DNA from 3 places in the Microbispora sp. CL1-1 genome. Region 2 is predicted to be linked to each of the others. Evidence: riboswitches for the same ligand, from Rfam matches in the RefSeq annotation. Region 2 holds a riboswitch; each other region holds the start of a gene.
What was found. Region 2 has a riboswitch for cyclic di-AMP ahead of HCK04_RS31575 (CHAP domain-containing protein). Riboswitches for the same ligand answer to the same signal wherever they lie in the genome.

Region 1: linked by a shared signal. The riboswitch ahead of HCK04_RS26755 (hypothetical protein) and the one ahead of HCK04_RS31575 (CHAP domain-containing protein) in region 2 are both predicted to bind cyclic di-AMP.
Region 3: linked by a shared signal. The riboswitch ahead of HCK04_RS19800 (CHAP domain-containing protein) and the one ahead of HCK04_RS31575 (CHAP domain-containing protein) in region 2 are both predicted to bind cyclic di-AMP.

What each region holds. Positions count from the first base shown of each region.
Region 1 is NZ_JAATEK010000026.1:92,182-97,537, reverse strand. Features, by position in the region: gene HCK04_RS26770 (TIGR03086 family metal-binding protein) at 1-111, shown strand, start outside; gene HCK04_RS26765 (DeoR/GlpR family DNA-binding transcription regulator) at 333-1,136, shown strand; gene galT (galactose-1-phosphate uridylyltransferase) at 1,315-2,373, shown strand; cyclic di-AMP (ydaO/yuaA leader) riboswitch at 2,444-2,582, shown strand; gene HCK04_RS26755 (hypothetical protein) at 2,617-3,528, shown strand; gene HCK04_RS26750 (hypothetical protein) at 3,594-4,025, opposite strand; gene HCK04_RS26745 (DinB family protein) at 4,313-4,825, shown strand; gene HCK04_RS26740 (M50 family metallopeptidase) at 4,849-5,356, opposite strand, start outside.
Region 2 is NZ_JAATEK010000037.1:51,735-57,090, reverse strand. Features, by position in the region: gene HCK04_RS31590 (excinuclease ABC subunit UvrA) at 1-151, shown strand, start outside; gene HCK04_RS31585 (SDR family oxidoreductase) at 452-1,021, opposite strand; gene HCK04_RS31580 (metalloregulator ArsR/SmtB family transcription factor) at 1,304-1,651, opposite strand; gene HCK04_RS31575 (CHAP domain-containing protein) at 1,800-2,474, opposite strand; cyclic di-AMP (ydaO/yuaA leader) riboswitch at 2,489-2,622, opposite strand; gene HCK04_RS31570 (SDR family oxidoreductase) at 2,945-3,844, opposite strand; gene HCK04_RS31565 (TetR/AcrR family transcriptional regulator) at 3,971-4,543, shown strand; gene HCK04_RS31560 (HAMP domain-containing sensor histidine kinase) at 4,581-5,356, opposite strand, start outside.
Region 3 is NZ_JAATEK010000016.1:781-6,136, forward strand. Features, by position in the region: partial or broken gene HCK04_RS19795 (DUF222 domain-containing protein) at 1-1,287, shown strand, start outside; cyclic di-AMP (ydaO/yuaA leader) riboswitch at 1,777-1,919, shown strand; gene HCK04_RS19800 (CHAP domain-containing protein) at 2,202-2,864, shown strand; gene HCK04_RS19805 (DUF305 domain-containing protein) at 3,139-3,798, opposite strand; gene HCK04_RS19810 (hypothetical protein) at 3,949-4,608, opposite strand; gene HCK04_RS19815 (SRPBCC domain-containing protein) at 4,952-5,356, shown strand, end outside.

The sequences.
Region 1 (5,356 bases), on a different contig from region 2:
AAAGCACGGGAGGACTACCGCGAGGCGGGAGTGTTCGGGGACGAGCAGGGCGTCCCGGCCGACGCCGACCAGCAGACCCACCTGCTCGCCGCCTGGGGCAGGAACCCCTAAAGAGTGCCTATCGGCCGGTGGGCCGCTTGCCGTGGTTGGCCTTCTTCTTCTTGCGTGCCTTCGACTTGCGTGCGCGTCTGCCCATGACGACCGCCTTCCGTCGAGTACGGCTTTCGCCCACTGTCCTCCCTGGGACCACGGGCGGCAAGAGGCGTACCCCAACTCAACATGTCTCCACGTTCGTGAGGCATAATTTGTTTGAATCTGTAGAGGAGTGGTGGATGCTGGCCCAGCAACGGCAGCAGGCGATCCTTGAGAGGGTACGCAGGACCGGCGGGGTGCGCGTCGCGCAGCTCGTACGCGACCTCGGGGTCTCGGACATGACGATCCGCCGCGACCTGGAGGTCCTCGCGGAACGCGGCCTGATCGTCAAGGTGCACGGCGGGGCGACCGCCACCGGCACGGGCTCGACGGAGGAGCCGGGCTTCGCGGCCAAGTCGGTGCGGCAGCAGGCCGAGAAGGAGGCCATCGCCCGCAGGGCCGCCCTGCTCGTGCGGCCGGGCAGCTCCGTAGCGCTCTCGGCCGGCACCACGACCTGGACACTGGCCCACCATCTGGTGGACGTGCCCGAGCTGACCGTGATCACCAACTCGGTGCAGGTGGCCGACGTCTTCCACCGCGCGGGACGGCCCGACCAGACCGTGGTGCTGGTGGGAGGCGTGCGCACGCCCTCCGACGCGCTGGTCGGCCCGGTGGCCGTGGCGGCCGTCCGCTCCCTGAACGTCGACACGCTCATGCTGGGCGTGCACGGCATGAGCGTCCGGGCCGGTTACACCACGCCCAACCTGCTGGAGGCGGAGACCGACCGCGCCCTCATCGCGGCCGCCCAGCAGCTCGTGGTCCTGGCCGACCACACCAAGTGGGGGACGATCGGCTTCAGCACGATCGCCGCCCTCGACGAGGCCGGCGTGGTCGTGAGCGACGTCGGCCTGCCGGAGGAGGCACGCGACGCGCTGTCGGAGCACGCCGGCGAGCTCCTCCTCGTCGATCCGTCCGGGGAGACCGAGCTGGAGACCGCGCTGTGACGCCGGCCCGCCGCACGTCCTCCGACGCCTGTAGTAAACCCGGTGCATCCCCCGGCCTCCGCGCGCCCGCCGTGTCCCCCTTTCGCAAACCCGCACCGACCCCCTTGTAAGCCCGCTCCGACCCGGGACACCGCACTGTGAAAGCCGGAGATCGCACCGTGAAGCTGGAGACCGCTCTGTGAAGCGCACCATCACCCATCTCGCCGACGGCCGTGAGCTGATCTACTTCGACCGGCGCGACGACGCCGACCACAGCGCCATCGACACCAGGGACCTGCCGCCGCGCCCGCTCGCCTCCGAGCTGCGCTACGACCCCCTGATGGACGAGTGGGTGGCCGTCGCCCGGCATCGCCAGACACGCACACACCTGCCGTCGGCGGAGGAGTGCCCGCTCTGCCCGGGTCATCCCGGCTCGGAGATCCCCTCGCCGTACGAGGTGGCGGTGTTCGAGAACCGCTTCCCGTCGTTCAGCTTCAACACGGGCTCGTACGAGCAGGTGGGCGGGCTGAGCGAGGTGCGTCCGGGGATCGGGCGCTGCGAGGTCGTCTGCTTCACCTCCGACCACAACGCGTCGTTCAGCTCGCTGAGCGACGAGCAGGCCGAGCTGGTCGTCGAGGCGTGGGCCGACCGTACGGCCGAGCTGTCCTCGCTGCCCGGCGTGGAGCAGGTCTTCTGCTTCGAGAACCGCGGCGCCGAGATCGGCATCACGCTGCCGCACCCGCACGGGCAGATCTACGCCTATCCGTACGTCACGCCGCGCACCCGGCAGATGCTGAACGCCGCCGCCCGTCATCAGGGCGGCAACCTGTTCGCGGATGTCCTGGCCGCCGAGCGGAAGGGCCCCCGGGTGGTGGCCGCCAACGAGCACTGGACGGCCTTCGTGCCCGCCGCCGCGCGCTACCCGTTCGAGGTGCACGTCTACCCGCACCGCCAGGTGCCCGACATCCCGGCGCTGTCGCCGGAGGAGCGAGCCGCGTTCGCGCCGCTCTACATCGAGGTGCTGCGCCGCCTGGACGGGCTGTTCGGCGCCGTCATGCCGTACGTCGCGGCCTGGCACCAGGCTCCTGTCACCTACCGGCGCGACCTCGCCTACCTTCACCTGCAGCTTTTCACGATCCGGCGGGCGCCCAACAAGCTCAAGTATCTGGCCGGATCGGAGTCGGCCATGGGCGCGTTCGTCAACGACGTGCTGCCCGAGGAGGCCGCCCGGATGCTTCGCGAGGCGATAACGGCCTGATCTCCGATTGATTGCGGCTTTGGTGGCAGCGACGGTTTCTTTACCACTAGTATCCCTGACACCGGCCGTCACAACCGGTACGCCTAATCCCGGGCGCCCCGCCCGGGAACCGGGGACCCAATCACGCACCTGGGGTCAAGGCAGTCGCCTGCCCGGGCTCCTCCAGCCCGAACCCGTCAGCTAACCCGGTCGGCAGATGGAGAGGAGTGGGCTCTGCCCCGCGCATTCCCCCTGGCTGTCGGCGTGCTCGCCTCCGCCGTCCTCGTGTTCGGTACGGCGGCGCCGGGCGTCGCCGAGCCCAAACCGACGGAGAAACAGCTCAAGAAGGAGCTGTCGGACCTGCGGCAGAAGGTCAACCGGCTGATCGCCGACTACAACGCCAAGCGTGTCGCCCTCGCCAAGGCCCGTGAGGAGGAGAAGGCGGCTCGCGACCGGCTGGCCAGGGCCCAGGCCGACTACCAGGCCGCCAGCGACGCCGTACGGCAGATGGCCGGGCTGCGCTACCAGACCGAAAGCGCGATGGCGCTGCCCGACATGAACACCGCCGCGCTCAACTACCAGCTCAAAGAGGAACAGGCCGCCCGGCTCGCGCACTTCGACCGGGTCCGCGACGCCCGGCAGCAGGCCGCGGACGCCGCCAAGACGCTGACCGCGCAACTGAAGGCGCAGGCCGAGGCGGTCGCCGTACAGCGCAAGGACGCCGAGGACCTCATCGACGAGATCAAGGACAAGCTCGACGCGCTGATCCCGATCGCGCCGGGAAAGCTCCCGGGTGGGTCGTGGGCACCGGAGCTGCCCAGCGGTGCCGACAACATCACGCCCCGGATGAGGTTCATGCGCACCGAGGTCGAAAACCACTTCAGCCTGCGGTTCCCGGTGGGCTGCTACCGGGCGGAGAACAGCGGCGAGCATCCTCTCGGGCGCGCCTGCGACTTCATGATGAGCTCGGGCGGCGCCATGCCCTCCCCCGAGATGAAGGCGCTCGGCGACAGCCTGGCCGACTGGGCCATCAAGAACGGCCCCAAGCTCGGCGTCATGTACGTGATCTGGCAGCAGCGCATCTACAACCTCGGCCGTCCCGGCTGGCGGCTCATGTCCGACCGCGGCGGAATCACCGCAAACCACTACGACCACGTACACATCTCGATGTACTGACCTGCCAGGGCACTCGCGGGGTGGGCCGGCCACCTCGGCGAGCGAGGCGGCCGGCCCGCTCCGGGTCAGGCCGGGATCTGCTTCTCGTGCCAGGTGTAGTAGAGGTAGGTGCTGCCGGGCCCGGTCAGCGTGCCGTAGACCTGCCAGAAGGTGTTGGTGCCGGGCGAGAAGCGGAAGATCTTGTCCCCGGGCCTGTCGTCCACGATGACCTGCTGTGACCCCGTGGGCCCGATCCGGACCTCGATCGTGAACGTCTCGTTGTCGGGGATGTCGAGGCAGACCTCGTGCGTGTACGCCGTCGGACCGGCGATGTTGTAGAGGCGATTGTCCACCGCCGGCGACTCGACGTTGGTGGGGACGTATTTGTTGACGACGTAGGTGTACCCGCCCGTGGAGCAGTCCACTGCGGAGGTGTCCGCGAGCGCGGGGCCGGCGCCGGTGAGCGTGACGCCGAGAACGCCGGCGGCGACGGTGAGAACGGAGATGGTGCGCTTCATGCCTCTCCTCATCCGTACGGTGTGACGCTTCAACCAAGTAGTTGAAGGCTGAACTGATTTTGATCACATTCGCCACAATTACACAAGTCTGATCAATTACCTGTCCGAATCCGAGTCAAGACGGCCGGGTTCGGCCTCCCGTCGGGTGCAGGCCCGGCGTGCGGCCCGGCCTTCGGCTACGTCATGAACCGCGCTCAGGAGGGGGGTGCCGGGACGGGCAGAACCGCCGGGTGCCTCCGCCCGCTAATCGGGGTGACTACGCGCCGGGTCCGGGGGAGGATGCCGGGATGACCGACACACGTATCGATCCCCCCGTCGTCGCGGGAGAGCGCGAGATGCTGCGCGCCTGGCTGGACTGGCACCGTGACACCCTCGCCGTGAAGTGCCGGGGCCTCACCGAGGAGCAGTTGCGGCTGCGCTCGGTGCCGCCCTCCAGCATGTCGCTGCTCGGCCTCGTACGGCACATGGCCGACGTCGAGCGGGCCTGGTTCCGGAGGCGGCTGAACGGCGAGGATCTTGGCGGCATCTACTTCAGTGCCGACGACCCGGACGGCGAGTTCGACAATGTGGACACCGCGTCGGCCGAGGAGGCCTTCGCGACCTGGCAGGCGGAGATCGAGCAGGCGCGGGCGGCCGAGGAGGCCTGCGCCGACCTGGACGCCATGACGAAGGCGTCCACTCGTGACGGCGTCCACTACTCGCTGCGGTGGATCATGTGCCACATGATCGAGGAGTACGCCCGCCACAACGGCCACGCCGATCTGCTGCGCGAGCGCGTCGACGGCGTGACGGGCGAGTAGCCCCCGACGGCGAGTGGCCTCCCTCAGCCGGACAGGCGGACCGGGTTGACGAGGTCGGCGTAGATGAGCAGGCCGCCCATGACGACCAGCAGGGCCGCCATGACGTACGTCAGCGGGAGCGCCTTGGCCACGTCCACATAACCGGGGACGGGCCTGCGGCGCACCCGCGCGAACGCCCGCTTGACGCCCTCCCAGAGCCCGCCGGCGATATGGCCGCCGTCCAGCGGCAGCAGCGGGATCAGGTTGAACATGCCCACGGCGAGGTTCAGCCCGGCGAGCAGGTTGATGAAGATTTCGATCTTGTTCTCGACCGAGAGGTCGGAGGCGGCGATCTCACCGCCGATGCGGCCCGCCCCGACGATGCCGATCGGCCCGTTCGGGTCGCGCTTCTCCCCCGAGAACGCGGCGTTCCACACGCCGACCATCTTCTTGGGGATGTTGACCATAGCGACGGCGGTGCGCTCGGTCAGCTCCCACATCTGCCCGACGACATAACCGGGGCCCTTCTTCACCACGACGGTGGTCGGGCTC
Region 2 (5,356 bases):
GGTCATGGCGCACGCCGACTGGATCATCGACCTGGGCCCCGGCGCCGGTCACGACGGCGGCCGGATCGTCTTCGAAGGCACCCCGGCCGACCTCGTCGCCGCCCGCTCCACCCTCACCGGCGAGCACCTCGCGGCCTACGTCGGCGCCTGACCTCGGCCTGTCGCGAATGCCGGTCCGGGCCCGAGGCCCGCCCAAGCTGAGCACGCGACAGCAGGCCGAACCAGTGCGCGTGCCACCCGCGATCACCGTCGCCGACCTGATGGGTTCGCCATCGGAATGGCGACGGTGTACCGCAACTCTCTAAGCGCGCAGGCCCGCCGACAACCGCAGGCCCGTCGGCCGGTGGAGCTCGGACATGAGCGCGACCGCCTCATCAGCGTATTCCCCCGGGCTGTGACCTGGGTCGACGTCATCAACCTGGGGTTTGAGCCGCACTCCCTGTTCTGAGGGTCACGAAGCCGTGGAGAACTGGGCCGGTAGGCCGTCCAGCAACTGACTCAGCAGCCCGTATCCGCCATCGACCCGGATCACCTGGCCGGTGACCGTGGCGAACGCGCCGTCCACGAGCGCGGCGATCGGGCGAGCCAAATCCTGCGGCCGCAGCATCGTGCCGGTCACCGACCGGTCACCGAAGTGGCGCCGGATGCCATCGGTGAACACCTCAGCGGTGGCATCGGTACGAACCGCGCCAGGGGCGACGGCATTGACGGTGATGCCGTCCCGTATGGTCTCGCCGGCGATCTGCTGGGCGAAGGCGTTCACCGCGGCTTTGGCAGTGGACTGGGCGGCACTGCCGATGATCAGCTCGGCCGCGGTAGCGGAGACGTAGACGATCCGGCCGGACCGCCGCCGGCGCATGACCGGCAGCACCCGCCGGGTCAGGTGGTATATGCCGGCCAGCTCATCGCTGATCTTGGCTGCGAACGCCTCCCACGGCACATGCTCCAGCGGGCCGAAAGGCGGCGCCGCGGTGTGGGCGTTGCCCACAAGCACGTCGATCCGCCCGTGCTCGGCGACCACCCGGTACCAGCATGGTCACCTGGGCTTCGTCGGTCACGTCGGCCTGTACCGCCTGCGCGGCGCCGATCTGCTTGACCACCAGCTCCGCGGAGTCGGCGTCTCTCAGATAGTTGACTATCACGTGATAGCCGAGCCGGCCCAACTCGAGCGCGGTCGCGGCTCCGATTCCCCGGCCGGCTCCGCTAACCAGCGCCCAGCAGCGCTATGACCACGGCGTGACTCCTGCCGGCCAGGTGATTCTGAGCCAATAATGCAGATTGCGGCGATCTGCACGCGCACGGCTTACGGACGGGCGTCGTCCCGGAGTCGGCGCTCGCGCCTGCCGCGGGCGAGTTCGGTGCCCAGGGCGTCGAGGCGCTGGTTCCAGAAGCGGCGGAAGTGGTCGAGCCAGGTGTCGACCTCGCGGAGCGGCGCCGGGTCGACGGCGTAAAGGCGCCGGGTGCCCTCGGCCCGGACCGTCGCGAAACCGCTCTCCCGCAGCACGCGCAGGTGCTGGGACACCCCGGGCTGGGAGATCCCGAACTCCTCCTGCACGATCGCGCCGATCTCCCCGGCGGGGCGCTCGCCCTCCGCGAGCAGTTCCAGGATCCGGCGGCGCACCGGATCGCCGAGGACGTCGAACGCGTGCATGCCGTCAGGCTCGCAGCTCGCGCTCGCGTAGGTCAATTCGGCAGGAGCCCTACGCTCCCGGCCAGGACGGCGAAGCGCGCCGGGATCACCGGCGCGCTTGTGGGCCGTCGTCGGAACGACGATGGATCGTCCGCCAGAAGGCCGTCCGTCAGGAGGAGGCGGACAGGTCCCCGGGGTACATCGGGTAGCCGTATCCCGCCACCTGCCAGGTGGGACGGGTGCGGGCCTCGACGGCGCCGCCGTCGCCCGTGTTGCCCTCGATGGTCTGGATCGTTCCGTCGCCGTTGTCCTTGACGACGAACCCGACGTGGTTGATGTCGTCGATGTGCTTGCTGCCGCTCCAGGCGAAGAACACCACCGCGCCCGGCTTGGGCGTGTGACCCCAGCGGCCGTGGTCGGCGAACCACTGCGCGTGCTTCACGGTGTACGCGTCGGCGCCCATCACCGGGCCGATGCCGAGCTGCTGGCCCACCCAGGACACGAACATGTCGCACCAGGGGGCGTTGAGGTAGTCGGCGAGCTTGCCGCCGTCGCGGGCGAGGGTCTCGCGGGCGCGCGGCGTGGACATGTACCACTCCTGGAACTTGGTGCCGCCGCCCTTGGCGTTCTCGCTGATCCCGATCTGGCTCCTGGCCAGCTTCAGCACGTCGGCCGAGGTGATCTTGGGCAGCCTGGCGGCGATCTCCGGCATGGACTGCGCGGTCGCCGGACCCTTCCCGGTCGCCGGGTTGTCCGCGTGCGCCGCGGGCGCCGCGATCAGCACGGCCGAGGCGAGGGCTCCGCCCGCGAGGGCAGCGCGGACCCAAGTGGTGAAGACGTGCATGGTGGGGCGTTCTCCCTTACTTCCATGCCACCTACCGGGTTAGCTGACGGGTTCGGGCTGGAAGTCGCCCTACGGCACGCATGCCGATTCACCCCAGGAGAGGTGGGTCCCCGGCTCCGCGCGGACGCGGACTCGGCGGCCGGGCGGCAGGCCGGGATGGCCGGCCGCGTCGGTCTGAGGAGGGCTTCTTGACCATTGAGATGAGCAAGTGCGCCCTGAGCTGCCTAAAAGCTAATAGACCAGGTCAGACCGGTCAAGTAACTACAAGAGGGATTTTACCCGTCAAGTCCGGTACAAAGCGGACGGCAAGGGTACGGTGAGGCGGCCCCCGATCAGCGGGACCCCGCCCCTGACGGCGATCCCGCGCTGCCCCGCCCTCCGCCGCGGGCCCGGCGCGGGGGCGCTACCCCCGCGCCGGGACCCGGAAAAATCTCCCGGCCTCGCTTGACGCGCCCTTGGTCGCGGCGTCGTCAACGGGAGATCGCGTACGCGCCCGTGTCGAGGTCGTCGACGAGGGCCGGGCCGGTGGGCGTCCACCCGAGGAGGGTGCGCGTCGCGGTGCTGGTCGCCGCGAGGTCCATGCCGAAGAAGTTGCCGATCCACCCGAAGTGGTCCGGCACGTCTCCGGGGGCGATCGAGGCGACGGGAAGGCCGAACGCGCGGCCGATCGCCTCCGCGATCACGCGGGTCGGGACGCCTTCCTCGGCGACGGCGTGCAGCCGCGCGCCCGCGGGCGCCTTCTCCAGGCCGAGTGCGACCATGCGGGCGGCGTCGCGCACGTGCACGGCGGACCAGCGGTTGGCGCCGTCGCCCGGGTAACCCGAAACGCCCTTCTCGCGGGCGATCGCGGCGAGGATCGCGATGAAGCCGTGGTCGCCGGTGCCGTGCACGGTCGGCGCGAAGCGCAGGCTCACGGTGTGCACGCCACGCTCGACGAACTCCAGCGCCAGGTTCTCGCTCCCGCCGCGGGGCGAATCGGGGCCGTGGAACGGCGACGGGTCGTCCTCGGTGGCGGGCCGGCCCGGGGCGAAACCGGCGAGTCCCGAGGCGAGCAGGAACGGACGACCGGTTCCCTCCAGCGCCTCGCCGATGGTCTGCACGGCGGCTCGTTCGGTCGCCGCCGTGCCGGCCGGGTCGGACCAGTCGTGCTTGTTCGCGAGATGGATGACGGCGTCGGCGTCCCGGGCGCCCAGGCGGATGCCGTCGAGATCGTCGAGGTCGCCGCGGCGGACCCGGGCCCCCTTGCCCTCCAGGGCGGCGGCGGACGCGTCCGACCTCGCCAGTCCGATGACCTCGTGACCGGCGGCGAGCAGCTCATCGGTCACCGCGGAGCCGATCCATCCGGAGGCTCCGGTGACGAAAACACGCATGAGGAATCTCCTTCGGCGCACCGCCGGCAGGGCGGAGCGACTTCCCGAAAAACTGATGTCTGTGACTGACGTCAGTCACAGACATTACGGTACTCCTTCGTGGCCGTCATCACTACACTTGATCGCATGACGCGTTGGGCGCCCGGGGCCGCCGAGCGGCTGCAGGAGGCCGCGCTCGAACTGTTCGCGACCCACGGGTTCGAGCAGACGACCGCCACGGACATCGCACAGTCCGTCGGCCTGACCGAGCGCACCTTCTACCGCCACTTCAGCGACAAGCGCGAGGTCCTCTTCCACAACCAGCACCTGTTCACCCAGGCGTTCCTCGCCGGTGTGGAGGCCGCGCCGCCGGACGCGTCGCCGATCGAGATCGTCGCCTGCGCCCTGCGGTCCGCGACGTCCTTCTTCCCGGACGAGCGCCGGCATCATTCGCGAACCCGGCAGTCCGTGATCGACCAGAACCCCGCGCTGCAGGAACGCGAGCGGCACAAGCTCGCCACCCTCGCCGAGGCGGTCGCGGGCGCCCTGCGCGCGCGAGGCGTGGACGAGCCCGCGGCCACCCTGGCGGCGGAGTCGGGCGTCACCGTGTTCAAGATCGCTTTCGTTCAGTGGCTCCGCGAGGACGAGCAGCGCTCCCTCGCCGCCCTCGCGGAGGACATGCTGCGCGAACTGCTGGCCCTGACCCGCGACCAGGCCTGAGCGACCCGCGGGGTCACGGCGCGCACGGCCGCACGGCTCACTTCGGCAGGCGTACGGTCACCACCAGGCCGCCCTCGGGCCGGGCCAGCGCCTCCACCCCGCCGCCGTGTGCCACCGCGATGGCCCGGACGATCGACAGGCCCAGGCCCGCCCCGCGGGCGGAGCGGACCCGGTCGCCCCCGAGCCGGCGGAACGGCTCGAACAGGTCGTCCACCTCGTACGGCGGAACCGGCGGCCCGGTGTTCTCCACCGTCACGCTCACCCCCGCCTCGTCCTCCCGCAAGCGGACCCAGACCTCCCCGTCCCGCACGTTGTACTTGATCGCGTTCTCCAGCAGGTTGAACACACAGCGTTCGAGGAACAGCGGATCGCCGTGCGCGACCACCGGGCACAGGTCCTCGTGCACGATGACCTTCCTGCGGCGCGGCTGCAGGTCGATCTGCTCCATCGCCGTACGGACGACCTGCCGCAGGTCGACCGGCTTGCGCGCGGTCACCTCCTGCTCCGACTGCGCCAGCATGAGCAGGCCCTCGATCAGCCGCTCATACCTCGCGTTGGTGCCGAGCAGCGCGCGGGCCAGCGCCTTGAGGTCCTCCGAGGCCGCCGGCTCCTCCAGCGACACCTCCAGCACCGTACGGTTGATCGCCAGCGGGGTGCGCAGCTCGTGGGAGGCGTTGGCGATGAACCGGCGCTGGGCGTCGAACACCCGGTGCAGCCGGTCGAGCATCGCGTCGAAGGTGTCGGCGAGCCGCTTGACCTCGTCCTGGGGGCCGCGCAGCGCGATCCGCTCGTGCAGCGTGCTCTCCGACAGCC
Region 3 (5,356 bases), on a different contig from region 2:
GCCGGTGAGCGCGGGGCCGGTGAGCGGCGGCCCGGCGAGTGCGAGCCGCGCGACACCACCGCAAGCACCGCCTCTGCTGAGGGCGACCACACCGCGAATGCCGGCTCCGCCGAGGACGACGACACCGTGAGTACCAGCTCTGCCGGGAGCGACGAGACCGCGCCCGCCAAGGGCGATGGGTGGGATCGCGGTGCGGCCCGGTCTGGAGCAACCCATGTCCGGCGGGGTGTGTCAGCATGGCCTGCTCATGGTGGCGGGCATTGGCACACAGCCCCTTCGCACGCTGCCCCTTCGGACACAGTCTCTTCGGACATAGCGTCTTCGGGTGCGACGGCTTCGGTCGCGACGGCTTCGGATGCGCCGCCATCGCAGGCGGCGCACTCGCAGGCAGCGCCTACGGAGGTGGCGCCTTCGGAGGCGGCGTGGCCGGACCCTCCGCCCGAGGACGCCTCCGCACGTCACACCCACGCCGGGCCTGGGCCTGCGGGGGACTGCCGGCATGGCCACAGCACGTGCCGGTGCGACGGCCAGGGCGCGTGCCGGTGCTGCGGCGAGGCGCGGTGCTCGCGTGCGACGCAGGCGTCGGGGACATCGGGACCGTCGGGAGCGACGCCCGGCGGGCCCGGACCGGAGCGGGAGACACCACCCGGATGGGCATCGGAAACGGCACCGGGAGCCGGGCGAGCGACACCGGAGACGGCGCAGGAGGCATCGCAAGGAGCCGCACAGGGGGCATCGCGGGGGGCGGCGCAAGGTGGGTCACCGGGATCTCCGGGTGCGTCGGCGGGCGCGATGCCCGGGGCGTTCTTGGGTGCGTCGTTGGGAGCGTCGGCAGGCACGCTGCTGGGGGCGTCGTTGGGGATGGCACCGGGGACAGCGCCGGGGTTGTTGCTGGCGACCGGGCAGGTGCTGCCCGTCTCCAGCGTGCATCGGCTCGCCCGGACCTCGACTCTGGTGCGGATCGTCATGAACGCCGAGGGACAGGTGCTGGACATGGGGCGCAAGGTCCGTCTGGCGACTCCTGCCCAGCGGCGGGCCATCTTCGCCCGGTATGCCACGTGCTGGGTCGACGGCTGCCCGCTCCCGGCGACCATGTGCCAGATCGACCACGCCGACAACTGGAGCACCGGCGGGCTCACGGACCTGAAGCTGCTGGGCCCGGCGTGCCAGTTCCACAACCGCGACCGCTACCAGCACCCCGAGCGCTACACCCGCCGCAAAGTCGGCGAAGACCGCTGGGCCTTCACCTACCACCGCCTCGGACAAGCCCGACGACTACACGAGTAAGGCGGGAGGCAGGCGGTGGAGGACCCACAGGCCGGCCCAGGCGACGCACGGACCGGCCCCGGAGGCTGCGGGCGTGAGGCGTGAGGCGTGAGGCGGGAGCGTGGGCGATGCGCAGGGCAGGCCCAGGCTGACGCGCGGACAGACCCGGCGACTACGCGAGCGAGGGGAGCGCCAAGACAGCCGGAAGCCCTCGACCGCGTCGGCACTCGGCCCAGCAGACCCCGCGCCGGCAGACACGCGCGAGCAGGCCCGCGCTGGCAGAGCCGCGCCGGCAGACCCCGCGCCGGCAGACCCGCGCTGGCAGAGCCGCGCCGTACGGCGTGGTGTGGCGCATCTCACCGCGGGCGGCCCGCGACCGTGAGGACCTGCGGAAGCAGGGAACGGCGACAGCCGGGATGATCCCCTTTACAGGCCATTTGGCCGTGTCTTACTTGTTATCTACTAAGCTTCCCGTGTGTCTCGCCGGTGAGCGGTCCTCAACCCGAGGACGACCGGCGACCGCCGAATCCCGGAAGTCATCGATCCCGGGAACCGGGGACCCACGTCTCTTGGGGTGAATCCGGACCATCCGGTAGGGCTACTCCTGGCCCGAACCCGTCAGCTAACCCGGTAGGCGGCCAAGGAGAGGAGAGCGTGGAGTGTCGGCTCCACCTGCCCACCCGGTCCGCGTCGTGTCGCCGGACCACCTGCCCGCCCTGGAACGTCTCCAGGCTTCCGGGGTGATGGCGCGCCCGTGACGGGCTGCCACATCTCCCGTTTCTGATTCCGCCCCGCCGTGGCGTGTCCCCGGACGGTCATGCCGTCATGCCGCACGCCCGCGGGCCGGTTCGTCATGTCTCGAAGCGCGCCATGAGGAGCCCCCGATTTCCACCGATCCGATAGCTCGACAGCTGCTCGACGCCGTACGCCCCGAGCTGGGCTACCGCGAACGAGCCGGGAAACACACCAAGTTCGGCGAGTGGTACGCCGAAAACGTCGCCAAGGACCCCGACTTCAAGGCCGCCCCGTGGTGCGACATGTTCGTCTCCTGGGCGGCCGACCGGGCCGGGGTGCAGGACCATGTCGGCGAGTTCGCGCTGACCACGCGGCACGCCAAGTGGTTCGAGAAGCACCACGCCTGGAGCGACAAGCCCGAGCCGGGCGCCGTGGTCTTCTTCGCCTGGTCAGGGTCCAAGAAGATCCGCGACATCGACCACGTCGGCATCGTCGAGAAGGTCGTCGGCCGGAAGGTCCACACGATCGAGGGCAACGTCGACGGCGTGTGGCTGAAGCGCAAGGTCCGCGACACGAGCACGATCGTCGGGTACGGCCTGCCGCGCAAGGTCAAGGTGACGCCGAAGACGCCGGTGACGATCCAGCCCATGGCGGCCGTGAACGCGAGCGTCCAGAGCGCCGCTGCGCCCGCCACCAGGAACATGGCGGCCACGCAGGGGAAGCCGCTCGACATCGTGTGGTCGCCGGGCGACGCCGTCCTGTCGGCCGGTCTGCTGTTCGCGGTGGTCTCCACCGCCGTGACCGGGATACGGGTCAAGACCGCGGCGGCGTCGTCCGACGGACGGCACCGCAAGCGCGGGTGACCTCCCCCTTCCGGATCTCCCGCCGCTCATAGGGACTCCAGCCCGGGCCTTGGGACCTCCGGCCCGGCCCTGGCGATCTCCGGCCCGATCAGGGGAACCTCCGGCCGGTCCGAAACGGCCAGGGCTTCGAACGCCATACTCGACGGCGCCACGCTCGTCGGCGACGTGTTCGACGGCGCCGTGCTCGCCGCTTCCGCCGTGGCGACTGCCACGGCGAGCACGGCGCCGGTCCGGGCCGTCACGGTGCCCTGACCCGGCATGCTGACCCGGCAGGTCAACCAGGCAGGCCGCTCAGCATGCTCTTCATCTCCTTGATCTCGGCCGACTGGCTGGAGATGATCGACTCCGCCAGCCTACGCGCCGGCTCGTAGCTTCCGCCGCTCAGCTCGTCGCGCGCCATGGTGACGGCGCCTTCGTGGTGCCGGATCATCATCGTGAGGAAGGCCCGGTCGAAGTCCCGTCCGGACAGCCCTTCGAGACGCCGCATGTCCTCGGGGGACATCATCCCGGGCATGGCGTGATGCGTCGGCGCCGGGCTCTCCCCGGGCACCTGTTCGCCCCAGGTCGTGAGCCAGCCGCTCATCGTCCGGATCTCGGGAGCCTGCGTGGCCTCGATCCGCCGGGCGAGCCGCGCGACCCGGGCGTCCGCCGCCCGGTCTTCGGCCAGTCGCCCCATCTCCACCGCCTGCTGATGATGGGGGATCATCATCCGGGCGAACATGACGTCCTGGTCGTTGTGGTCGGCCGTCGTTGTCGGCGGCGTTGTCGGCGGCGTTGTCGGCGTCGGCGTCGGCGTCGGCGTCGGGTCGCTGGGCGCGGTGGGCACACCGGGTGAGGAAGGCGTCGCGGCCGAGGCGGCGGTGCCGTACGCGCCGCCCGTGCCGGCCAGCAGACCGGCTGTCAGCAGGGCGACCGGCAGGACACGTCCGTTCATCGGCCAACACCTCCGTACGTCCCGGCGGCTGGTCGAGGACCGGCGCCGCCCCGCCCGCGGTGCCGGCGGCGGCGCCACCCCCGGTGCGCCGTCGCCGCACGAACCGTGTGGCGAACCTGGTCCTCCTGTCGTACCCGTGGAACGTTCCCGTCAGCCGTTGAACGTGATCCTGAACCGGTAGTTGTCGCCGTAGGTCGAGCCGCGGATGGTGAACGCCGCGCTCCCCGAGCTCACCCGGCCCGAGACCGTGGCCCCGGCGTTGACGGCGTAGAGGAAACGAGACGTGCCGAGATCGCGGCAGGGGACGATGGTCTTCTCGCCGTAGAAATGGTTGAACGTGGCCCCTTCGGCGCGGTGGCTGTCGACCAGCTTGCCGGACCAGGAGGTGCCCGATCGGCTGGTGACCCAGTAGCCCAGCAGGAGTTTCGGGTCGCGTACGTTACCGCCGAGATCGCGGGCCGACGCGGTGACAACGTGGGCGGAGCCGAACTGGAAGGATCCGAGCGCTCCGATGTCGCCCACATAGAACTCCCAGTAGAAGGGGTTGCGTTCGACCCTGCCCGCGGCGGACTTGCGTGGACCGGTGACGAATTTCGCGGCCGCCTTGTATCGGCTGGTGCCGACGAACCGGTGCTCGCCCCAGAGGGGACCTCCGCAGTAGTCGTAGACGTCGACCACCACGGTGGCGGTGCCACGATAGATCCGCAGGGCGGACTGTGCGCCGGCCGCCGGGCCGGACGGGACCACCGCCCCGAGGACCGCGGTCACCGAGACCGCTGCCGCCGCTAATCGGAATTTCCGTGTCTTCATGAGAAATCCCCTCCTTGTCGTGCCGTCGATCCGGAACTCCTCCACGGGCCGGCGGGAACCTCACCGTAAAAGACCGCCGTGGTCTTACCAATGACGTGTGCATACACGGTTGGTAACGCCTTGTGTCGATCCGAAAGTGGCGGCGACATAAATGACGGAGGAGAGTAATGACGGACTGATTCCGGGGCGCGACATACATATCGACCACCGGTCTGTTGCCCTATTCACCCCCATTTGTGGAGCGTTGCGCTCCTGTCCCTGATCATCGGGCGAGGTTGACATGCAGCCGTACGGCTGCCTATCGTTCATGCAGCCAAAGGGCTGCATGTCCGGGATGGGGAAGATGGACGAAGTGTTCAAGGCGCTGGCCGACGCCAGCCGCCGCAGGTTGCTGGACAGCCTGAACGCCCGCAACGGCCAGACGCTGCGCGAACTGTGCGCGGGGCTGGACATGGCGCGGCAGTCGGTCAGCAAGCACCTGGCGGTGCTGGAGGCGGCGAACCTCGTGACCACGGTGTGGCGTGGCCGGGAGAAGCTGCACTACCTCAACGCCGTGCCCATCAACGCCATCGCGGACCGCTGGATGAGCAGGTTCGACCGCGAGCGGGCCCGTGCTCTCGCCGATCTCAAGAACGCATTGGAGCAGGAGCCGATGAGCAACCCCGAGTTCGTCTACACCACCTACATCAAGACCACGCCCGAGCGGCTGTGGCAGGCACTCACCGACCCCGGCTTCACTCGGCGCTAC